3 regions of the Enterobacter huaxiensis genome follow, and region 3 is predicted to be linked to each of the others. Evidence: riboswitches for the same ligand, from Rfam matches in the RefSeq annotation. Region 3 holds a riboswitch; each other region holds the start of a gene.
The links. Region 3 has a riboswitch for thiamine pyrophosphate ahead of thiM (hydroxyethylthiazole kinase). Riboswitches for the same ligand answer to the same signal wherever they lie in the genome.
Positions count from the first base shown of each region.

Region 1: it holds a riboswitch for thiamine pyrophosphate, as region 3 does, so the genes downstream of both, thiB (thiamine ABC transporter substrate binding subunit) here and thiM (hydroxyethylthiazole kinase) in region 3, are expected to answer to the same signal.
Region 2: it holds a riboswitch for thiamine pyrophosphate, as region 3 does, so the genes downstream of both, thiC (phosphomethylpyrimidine synthase ThiC) here and thiM (hydroxyethylthiazole kinase) in region 3, are expected to answer to the same signal.

Region 1 covers NZ_CP043342.1:4,026,860-4,030,090, reverse strand. Annotated here, with positions in the region: gene thiP (thiamine/thiamine pyrophosphate ABC transporter permease ThiP) at 1-369, opposite strand, end outside; gene thiB (thiamine ABC transporter substrate binding subunit) at 345-1,328, opposite strand; TPP riboswitch at 1,360-1,460, opposite strand; gene sgrR (HTH-type transcriptional regulator SgrR) at 1,497-3,152, opposite strand.
Region 2 covers NZ_CP043342.1:4,589,820-4,593,050, reverse strand. Annotated here, with positions in the region: gene thiE (thiamine phosphate synthase) at 1-232, opposite strand, end outside; gene thiC (phosphomethylpyrimidine synthase ThiC) at 232-2,127, opposite strand; TPP riboswitch at 2,207-2,320, opposite strand; gene rsd (sigma D regulator) at 2,375-2,872, opposite strand; partial or broken gene nudC (NAD(+) diphosphatase) at 2,968-3,231, shown strand, end outside.
Region 3 covers NZ_CP043342.1:1,642,426-1,645,656, reverse strand. Annotated here, with positions in the region: gene D5067_RS07860 (GntR family transcriptional regulator) at 1-191, opposite strand, end outside; gene thiD (bifunctional hydroxymethylpyrimidine kinase/phosphomethylpyrimidine kinase) at 235-1,035, opposite strand; gene thiM (hydroxyethylthiazole kinase) at 1,032-1,802, opposite strand; TPP riboswitch at 1,837-1,933, opposite strand; gene D5067_RS07845 (hypothetical protein) at 2,516-2,740, shown strand; gene D5067_RS07840 (hypothetical protein) at 2,750-3,187, shown strand.

The sequences.
Region 1 (3,231 bases), 2.4 Mb from region 3:
AGAGGCCAGCCAGCCCTGACGGCCATACACGCTCAGGATGCCAAACACGGCTACCAGCACCGGCAGGATCAGCGTCATGGCGCACAGGCGCAGCAGCGCCTGCCTGCCTGGAAAACGCCGCCGATACAGTGCTCTCGCCAGAAAAATGGCCGGGATCGCCGAAAGCAGCGCAGAGAGAAACGCCTGCCAGAAGGAGAACCGGATAACGTGCCAGAGGTAGCCGTCGTGCCAGAGCGCGAGCAGGTTACTCTCCGGCGCGTTAAGCCACAGCGCAAGAAAAGCGCCCAGGCTGACCGCCACCATCAGAACGGCGGCAAGCAGCCCGGGGATTAACCAGCCGGGAATCAGCGGCTGACGGCGCGTTGCCATTCACTTACCCATGCGGCACGCTGCGCGGCGACCTGCTGCGGCGTAAACTCGAGCGAGGTTGTTGGTTTAGTCAGCTGGTCGAAGCCTGCAGGCAGCGTCACGTTAGTCACCGGATACATCCAGTTGCCCGCGGGAATGGCGTTCTGGAACGCTGGTGAAACCATAAATTTCAGGAACTTCTCGGCCAGCTCCGGCTGTTTGCTGGCGGCGGTACGCGCGGCGACTTCCACCTGCAGATAGTGGCCCTCGGCGAAGTCAGCAGCAGCATAGTTGTCTTTCTTCTCGGCGATGATGTGGTAGGCCGGAGAGGTGGTGTAGCTCAGCACCAGGTCGCTTTCGCCTTTCAGGAACAGGCCGTAGGCTTCGCTCCAGCCCTTGGTGACGGTGACGGTTTTGGCCGCCAGCTTGTGCCACGCTTCGGGGGCTTTATTGCCGTAGACTTTCTGCATCCACAGCAGCAGGCCAAGGCCCGGGGTGCTGGTACGCGGATCTTCATAAATTACGCGCCACTTCTGGTCACTTTCAACCAGCTCTTTCAGGCTCTTTGGCGGGCTTTTCAGCTTGTTTTTGTCATACACGAACGCAAAGTAGCCGTAGTCGAACGGCACAAAGGTGTCGTTCTTCCACCCGCCCGGCACGTTAACGGCATCCGTCGCTACGCCGCTTTTGGCAAATAGCCCGGTTTGCGAGGCGGCGTCCAGCAGGTTGTTATCCAGACCAAGCACCACGTCGGCTTTGCTGTTTTTGCCTTCCATACGCAGACGGTTGAGCAGCGAAACGCCGTCCTCCAGCGCGACAAACTTCAGCTCGCAGCCGCAGTCGGCTTCAAAGGCTTTTTTGACTACCGGGCCAGGGCCCCAGTCGGCAGAGAAGGAGTCATAGGTGTAGACCGTCAGGACGGGCTTCGCAAAAGCAGGCAGCGCAAAAAGCGCCAGCAGGGGAAGAACTTTTTTTAACACTTTGCACCTCAAAGTTGAGTGGCAAAGGATTTTGAGCGACAGCCTCAAATCCCTTCGCCGGCGTTATCCGGATCAGGTTCGACGGGTATTATCTCAGCGCACATCTGTGATGCAGCACCCCGTTGAGAACGGCGCTATTGTAATGATTTGGTGAATATTACGAAAGCGTTATGGCTCCGGCGGCGCAAACCAGGCGGATTTAAAATCAAACCAGCCCAGGGTATTCATCCGAAGGCCGCGCATGCTGCGCTGTCCCTGGATCATCAGCCAGTGGTGGATCAGCGGCACGATCGCCTGTTCGGCAAGTAAAGCCTGGCACCACGTGGCTAAATTCATTTCGCCCGCGCGCCACAAGGCGGCGTCCTGCTGCCAGTCCCGATCGATGCAGTGCTGGATCAGCGGGACTTCATACAGGTGCGAGAAGAGCGAGAAATCGAGCGGCAGGGTGAAATTGGCGCTGTTCAGCCAGATATCGCTGGTGATATCTCCCTGGTGCCATTCGTCATAGTCAACTTCTTTGACCTCCAGCGTTACCCCTTCGGCCGCCAGCAGTCGAGTCATGATTCTGGCAATAAAGCGATGCTCCACATGCTCGCGGTAGTAGGTCAGGGTGATGGACTCCAGCCCTGCGGGCTTTTCGCTACGCGCTGGACGCGCGTGGTGCCAGCGTGGAAGCAGGCCGTAGGCCGGGAACCACCATGCCTGATACTGAACGTCGGCATGATAAATCAGATTCGCAGGGGCCAGAATGTGGCTGATCCACTCACGCACCTCGTGATTTGCGCCGCGATGGGTGCGGCGGTCAAACAGCAGATAATAACAGCCCTCTTCAAGGCGGCTTTCGACGGCCTTTTCACCCGTCGTCGGCCCTTCCAGCGTCAGCCCGGCGCTCAGCTCTTCATTGAGGTCCGGCAACACCCAGACGTTCACTTCGTCGATAAGCGCCCGGTAGCCAAAATAGTCATCAAACGCGCGGATCTTCAACTGGTTATTGTTATTGCGCGAGACAGAGTAGGGGCCGGTGCCAATCGGCTGGCTGGCAAAATTATTCAGCGATTCCCACTCGGCGGGCAAAATCATCGAAGGGACATAGCCCAGCAGCCACGGTAGCCATTTGTCCGGCTGCGAGAGCTCAATATCCAGCGTCCAGGCGGTTGGGGAATGGATGCGTGAAATATGCGAGTAAAGCGGCAGCCTGCGGGCACGCGCCAACGAGGCGATAACGTCGGCCATCTCCAGCTCGCGTCCGTGGTGAAAATGGATGCCGGGCCGTAAAAAAAAGCGCCAGTGCAGCGGGGAAAGCTGCTGCCAGTGGTGCGCAACGTCCGCTTCCAGTTCCCCATTTTCCTCATTTATGCGCGTCAGGCCGCTGAAGATTTGCCGGGCCATATGCGTTTCCGAGCGGCGTAAGGCCGTGCCGGGCAACAGGTTTTTCATCGGACGGTAGTAGAGCACCCGCAGGATGTGGCGGCCCTGACGAAAGCTGCGTCCGAGATGGGAAACCAGCATCTGGCGCACGGCCGCTTTATCGCCTACCAGCTGCACCAGCTGATCGATACGATCCTGCTCCAGCAGATCTTCCGCCCGCTGCTGCTGCAGCGCCAGGCCGGTATAGAGAAAGGTCAGGCGCGAGCGCTTGCCGCGTCCTGCCTCCGCCTCCCAGTTTAGCCAGCCCTGCTGCTGCATAGTGTTCAGAAGCGTGCGCATATGGCGACGCGAACAGTTAAGGAGTTCCGCCAGCTCGTTCAGCGTTGTCTCCTGCGATTGCCCCTCGCAGCACTGCCAAAGGCGGATAAATTGTTGTTGCAGACGACCAGACGGCATAAAAGGGGAACTCCTGACAAAAAACCAGCAATTTATTTATCCCTATATTAGGCCAATAATTCTTCTCGATGAAGCGAGG
Region 2 (3,231 bases), 2.0 Mb from region 3:
GCTTAACGGCCAGCCGCCAGTAATCGTTGATAAACAGGCGGGCGTCGTAGCGACGCCCCAGCGCGATGGCGGCGATCGCGTCAGCCTCCACCTCTTCATCGCGTTTATCCTTGATGCGAAGCTGAATTGTGCGAACGCCGGCCTCAAGCAGGCGCGCGATCCACTCTACGCTGTCTACCACCGGGTAAAGCCCTAAGCGGAAGGGCACGGAGGGGAAATCGGGCTGGTACATTATGCCTCCTCTTTTTTGAGGTAGATTTCGCCGCCTTTGGCACGGAAGTTCTCTGACATATCCGCCATACCGACCTCAATTGCCTGCGCGGCGGCGTAATCACGCACTTCCTGGCTAATTTTCATCGAGCAGAACTTCGGTCCGCACATGGAGCAGAAGTGGGCCACCTTGCCGGACTCCTGCGGCAGGGTTTCGTCGTGATAGGCGCGGGCGGTGAAGGGATCCAGCGCCAGGTTGAACTGGTCTTCCCAGCGGAATTCAAAGCGCGCCTTCGACATGGCGTTATCGCGGATTTGCGCGCCGGGATGGCCTTTCGCCAGGTCCGCCGCGTGGGCCGCAATTTTGTAGGTAATCAGCCCCTGCTTCACGTCCTCTTTGTTTGGCAGGCCGAGGTGCTCTTTCGGGGTTACGTAGCAAAGCATGGCGCAGCCGAACCAGCCGATCATCGCCGCGCCAATACCCGAGGTGAAGTGGTCGTAGCCCGGCGCGATGTCGGTAGTCAATGGCCCCAGGGTGTAGAACGGCGCTTCGTGGCAGTGCTCCAGCTCCTCGGTCATGTTGCGGCGGATCATCTGCATCGGCACGTGGCCCGGGCCTTCAATCATCACCTGCACGTCATACTCCCAGGCGATTTTGGTCAGCTCGCCCAGCGTGTGTAGCTCGGCAAACTGCGCTTCGTCATTCGCGTCGCGAATAGAGCCCGGGCGCAGGCCGTCGCCCAGCGACAGTGAGACATCGTACGCGGCGCAGATTTCGCAGATCTCGCGGAAGTGTTCGTAGAGGAAGTTTTCCTGATGATGGGACAGGCACCACTTCGCCATGATGGAACCGCCGCGCGAGACAATGCCGGTCAGACGCTTCGCGGTCATCGGCACGTAGCGCAGCAGCACGCCCGCGTGAATGGTGAAGTAGTCCACGCCCTGTTCTGCCTGCTCCAGCAGCGTGTCGCGGAAGGCCTCCCAGGTGAGGTTTTCGGCGATGCCGTTCACCTTCTCCAGCGCCTGGTAAATCGGGACGGTGCCAATCGGTACCGGGCTGTTACGCAGGATCCATTCGCGGGTTTCGTGAATATAGCGGCCAGTGGAGAGGTCCATCACCGTGTCCGCGCCCCAGCGCGTTGACCAGACCAGCTTTTCCACCTCTTCCTCGATGGAGGAGGTGACGGCTGAGTTACCAATGTTAGCGTTGACCTTCACCAGGAAGTTGCGGCCAATGATCATCGGCTCGGATTCCGGGTGGTTGATGTTGGCGGGGATAATCGCGCGGCCGGCGGCCACTTCGTCACGCACAAACTCCGGCGTGATGTTCTCCGGCAGGCGAGCGCCAAAGCCTTCGCCCGGGTGCTGGTGGCGAAGCACTTCGCTACGGATGCGCTCGCGGCCCATGTTTTCGCGGATGGCGATGAACTCCATCTCCGGCGTGACGATGCCCCGGCGCGCGTAGTGCAGCTGGGTCACGCATTTGCCCGCTCTGGCGCGTTTCGGCGTCAGCAGGCCGGTAAAGCGCAGCTCGTCCAGACCGTCGTCGGCCAGACGTTCTTTCGTGTACGCAGAGCTTTGCTCGTTTAGCGCTTCGCTATCGTTACGCGCCTCAATCCAGGGCTGGCGCAGCTTTGCCAGGCCCTGCTGGACGTTGATGCTCACATCAGGGTCACCGTAAGGGCCGGAGGTGTCATACACCGGCACGGCTTCGTTGTCTTCAAACTGCGGGTTTTCTTTGCTGCCGCCGAGAAGCGTCGGGCTGAGCTGGATTTCGCGCATCGGGACGCGGATATCGGCCTGCGAGCCGGAAATGTAGATGCGTTTAGAATTCGGGAAAGCGGTGCCTTCCAGCGTGTCGATGAAGTGTTGGGCCTGTGCGCGCTGTTCGCGGCGGGTCAGTTTTGCAGTAGACATAGCTCATTCCAAAAGTGAAGGACATGGCTTGTCAGACGACGGATGAAGCAAGAGGAGATCGCCTCTGGGGCGATACAACAGCAGTGTAACTCTTGTTCCCTTCGCAGGTATTAGCCTGATCAGGTTCCGCGGATCCCGAATTAACGGTCTCAGCCCGCGTTTTTACAAACGCTGGGCACTCCGACAAGAAAAATCCCCCTCGTGAGAGGGGCGAATGGTTGTAAATTACTCGTTAACGATTAAGAACTCAAGCGGGGGGCGCGACGTTCTCTTCGCTGCGGATGTTCAAACCATTATCCAGCGCGAGGGCGATCAGCTTGTCTTCCAGCGTGAATCGCTCTTCGAGCGCTTCACCGAGATCGGACAGCGCATGCTGAAACTCAAGATAGTTATCGTGATCGATCGCGTTCTCGAGCGTGGAATCGTAGTAGTCCATGATCTGCTGGGTATTGCCTTCCAGCAGCGGATAGAGTTTTGTTGCGGCTAAAAACGGGCTTGTGCCTTCCATTTCGCGGATAATGCGTTCATAAATGTTGAAATGGCCGTCGGACAGGTAGTCGACCAGGCTCTGACAAAAATCGTCCAGCGCTTTTTCGTTCAGTCGCATATATGATTCTTTGCCAGGCTTAATACCGACCAGATTGTAATAAGCCACGAGCAGATGCTTGCGTACATGTAGCCAGCGATCCACCAGTTTGTTACTTCCTCCAACGCGCTCAGTCAGGCTTTCTAGCTGGTTTAACATGTTCGACTCCACAAGGTTTAGAATTGAATCTGCTTACCCAAAATGTAACCACAATGCTAACAACATGTCAGTGAAGCGAAGGTAGTGCAATAGATATGGATCGTATTATTGAAAAATCAGATCTTGGTTGGTGGATCGTCAGTCATGAACAAAAATTATGGCTGCCTGCCGGAGAACTCCCTTATGGCGCGGCGGAAACGTTCGATCTTGTTGGCCAGCGCGCGCTGAGGATCGGCGAGTGGCAGGGCGATCCGGTGTGGTTGATCCAGCAGGCTCGTCGCCACGATATGGGATCCGTTCGTCAGGTGCTGGATCTGGACGTCGGCCTGTTCCAGCTGGCAGGGCGCGGCGTGCAGCTG
Region 3 (3,231 bases):
ACGGTAATGCGCGACACGCCGGTTAGCTGGCTCAGATCGCGCTCGCCGGGCAGAATATTGCCGTGTTCCAGCATGCCGCTGCGTACCGCATTTTTTACCGTTTCGGCAAACTTCAGGTACAGCGGGGTGTTATCTGCTGCCGAAATCCGTTCATTCAGCTGAGCGATTAGCCGGGTATGCGCTTGTTCCATCTCTGTTTTTCTCAGGCGTGGTGTTTACTGCCATTATACTGAGTTACCACCATGCATGAAAATGGTGAACCGGTCCAATACCGTGACCGACCTCCAGAGTATCGGCTTTTGCCAGCGCCGCCGAGAGCCAGATCTTGGCTTCCTGCACCGTCTCTCCCCAGCCGCTGTGTCGCGGGCGCAGCGCCGCCAGCGCGGCAGAGAGCGTACAGCCCGTGCCGTGGGTGTTTTTAGTCTGCACGCGCGGGGCGGTAAAGCGCTCTTCACCGTCGCGGGTGAAGAGCCAGTCAGGGCTTTCCGCATCATCAAGATGACCGCCCTTCATCAGCACCGCGCCGCAACCCATCGCCAGAAGCGCCCGCCCCTGCTCTTTCATTTCGCGTTCGGTTTGCGCATGAGGAGCGTCCAGCAGCGCGGCGGCCTCAGGCAGGTTTGGGGTGATCATCGCCACCTGCGGCAGCAGCTTTTTACGCAGCGTCTCAACGGCAGAGGCGGAAAGCAGCGGGTCGCCGCTTTTTGCCAGCATTACGGTATCGAGCACCACGTTTTGCACCTGATAGCGTTTAAGACGCTCGGCCACCGCGTCGACGATATCCGCCTCCGCCAGCATGCCGATTTTGGTGCTATCAATGCGCACGTCGCTGAACACAGAATCCAGCTGCGCGGTGACAAAATCCGGCTCAATGCGGTAGACCGACTGCACGCCGCGGGTGTTTTGCGCCACCAGCGCGGTAATCACCGAGCAGCCATAGGCCCCAAGCGCGGAGAAGGTTTTCAGATCGGCCTGGATACCGGCGCCGCCGCTGGGGTCCGTACCGGCTATAGTGAGGGCGTTAATCCGCTTCATGCCTGCTCCTCCAGCGTATAAAGCGCGTCCAGAAACGCGCTGGCGAAGCTGCCGGGACCGCGGGAGTGCGCCACGGCGACCGTACCGGCACGCTTTATCCATCCGCAGGCGGCGGCGATATTATCCAGCCGGTCGCCGGGCAGCGAACAGCAGGCCGCAACGACGGCGGAGAGCGCGCAGCCTGTGCCGACAACGCGGGTCATTATCGGATCGCCCCCCGATACGGTGCGGGTTCTCTGCCCGTCGGTGATGTAATCCACCTCGCCGGTTACCACCACAATGGCGTTGATCTGGCGCGCCAGTGCCTGGGCGGCAGGCAGCGCGCTGGCCGCCGTATCGGTTGTATCTACGCCGCGACCGCCCGCGCTCATCCCTGCAAGGGCGAGAATTTCCGAGGCGTTACCACGAATTGCGGCAGGCTTAAGGGAGAGAATTTGATGACAAAAGCGGGTGCGAAAGGCGAGCGCGCCAACGGCAACCGGATCGAGCGTCCAGGGTTTGCCTGCCGCCACCGCACTTTCTATTGCCCGACGCATCGACTGGGCGCGCGGTGCGGTCAGCGTACCGACGTTGATCAGCAGCGCATCGGCAAGCGTCGCAAACTGTTCGGCTTCTTCGGCTTCAATCACCATCGCCGGCGAGGCGCCAAGTGCGAGCAGGACATTGGCGGTAAAGGTTTGTACGACATTGTTAGTCATACAGTGGGTAAGCGGGGAACGGGTTCGGAACTGATGTAAAACGTGTAGATCGAGCAGGTCAGGCTGCATGGTTCGCTCCTGCCTTGCGTGAAGAAGCGATGACCGGGAAGGCATCTGACTTCCCTACGCTGGCATTATCCAGATCAGGTGGTACGGGTATTTCTCAGCCTTCACGTAGAAGGGCACCCCGAGTCAAATAACAATGAAATCACTTTACTGTAAATAACTTCATTTAGAGAGCGAGTCTACCCGCGACTGAAGCCCGGATGCAAGCGGTATCTTAGGTTCAAATTTGAGAGCATTTCGTCAGGATCTGTGAATTAAAATACTGGCTACTCACTCCTGAAAATAAGGGGAAATCAAACAACCAATGTTTACATTAATGAGCCTTGATGAAGGGCCATTATAAGGTTGATTTTATTCACCTCTTTATAGCAGCCTTTCAGATGGAAGGCATAAGTAAATGTTTACATTGATTTTTTATCGATTAACCATTCTGTAAACAGAAGTTTTAAGTGATCGCGATCAAGGATTAAAAAGTCACCTTACTGGATAGTTTACCGCAGTTACCTTTGTCAGTAGCTATTTCATGAATGGTTTGTATTAACATGACTTTTTATTAACCAGCGCAAGAACTGATTAAATTAATAACGATGATAGCCAAAAGCATGTCCAAATATATATTTATCTCAGCGGCCCTATATCTGATGCTTATCTCTATCGGGATTTGGATCGGCGTAATGTACGTTTCATATTATCTGTGTGTTTTATAAGGCAATAACATGAAGAAGTTAATGATGATTGCGGTTATCGCCGCGCTGCTCGCGGGCTGCGTTTCTCCCGAGCAGCGAATCGCCAATTGCACCGCAAAAGGGGTGAGCTACGATACGTGCTACCTTTCAGAACAGCAAAGACAACAGGGCGTTAATAACGCGTCCCTGTCTGCGGCATATGCTAACGCCGCGCGAGCGACAGATACCTCCCATAAACACCATCACCATAATTAAGGTTTTGCGATGAAAACGAAATTAGCCCTGGTTGCCCTGCTGTTCACCGTAGCAGCGGCTCCGGCGCATGCCATTAGCGCGCACTATCGCGCGCAGCTGGAACGTTCCGGATGTACTCAGATTAGCGATGGCGACGGCTCGTGCGATATTACGAAAACCAAGGCTGAAAACGCGGCGGGTCATAACCAGGCGGCAGCTGTCCATGACCCAATGCGTGAAGCGTCATTCACTTCTGATGAGCTTAATGCCACGATTTCAAACGGCTTTTTTAGCGCCACCGTTAATGGCAAAAAAGCCACGGTGAAACGCCTGAATGCTAACTTTTATGAAATTCATGGTAACGGATTTGTTATATCCATTAGCCTTGATGAAAACGGTATTACGGATGCCTCCTGGAATAAAACCAAAGGCCGTGAACACGGCATTTTGCAGGTAACGCAGAAATAACGATCGCCAGGAGGCATTCCGCCTCCTTTTTCTTAAGGAAAAGG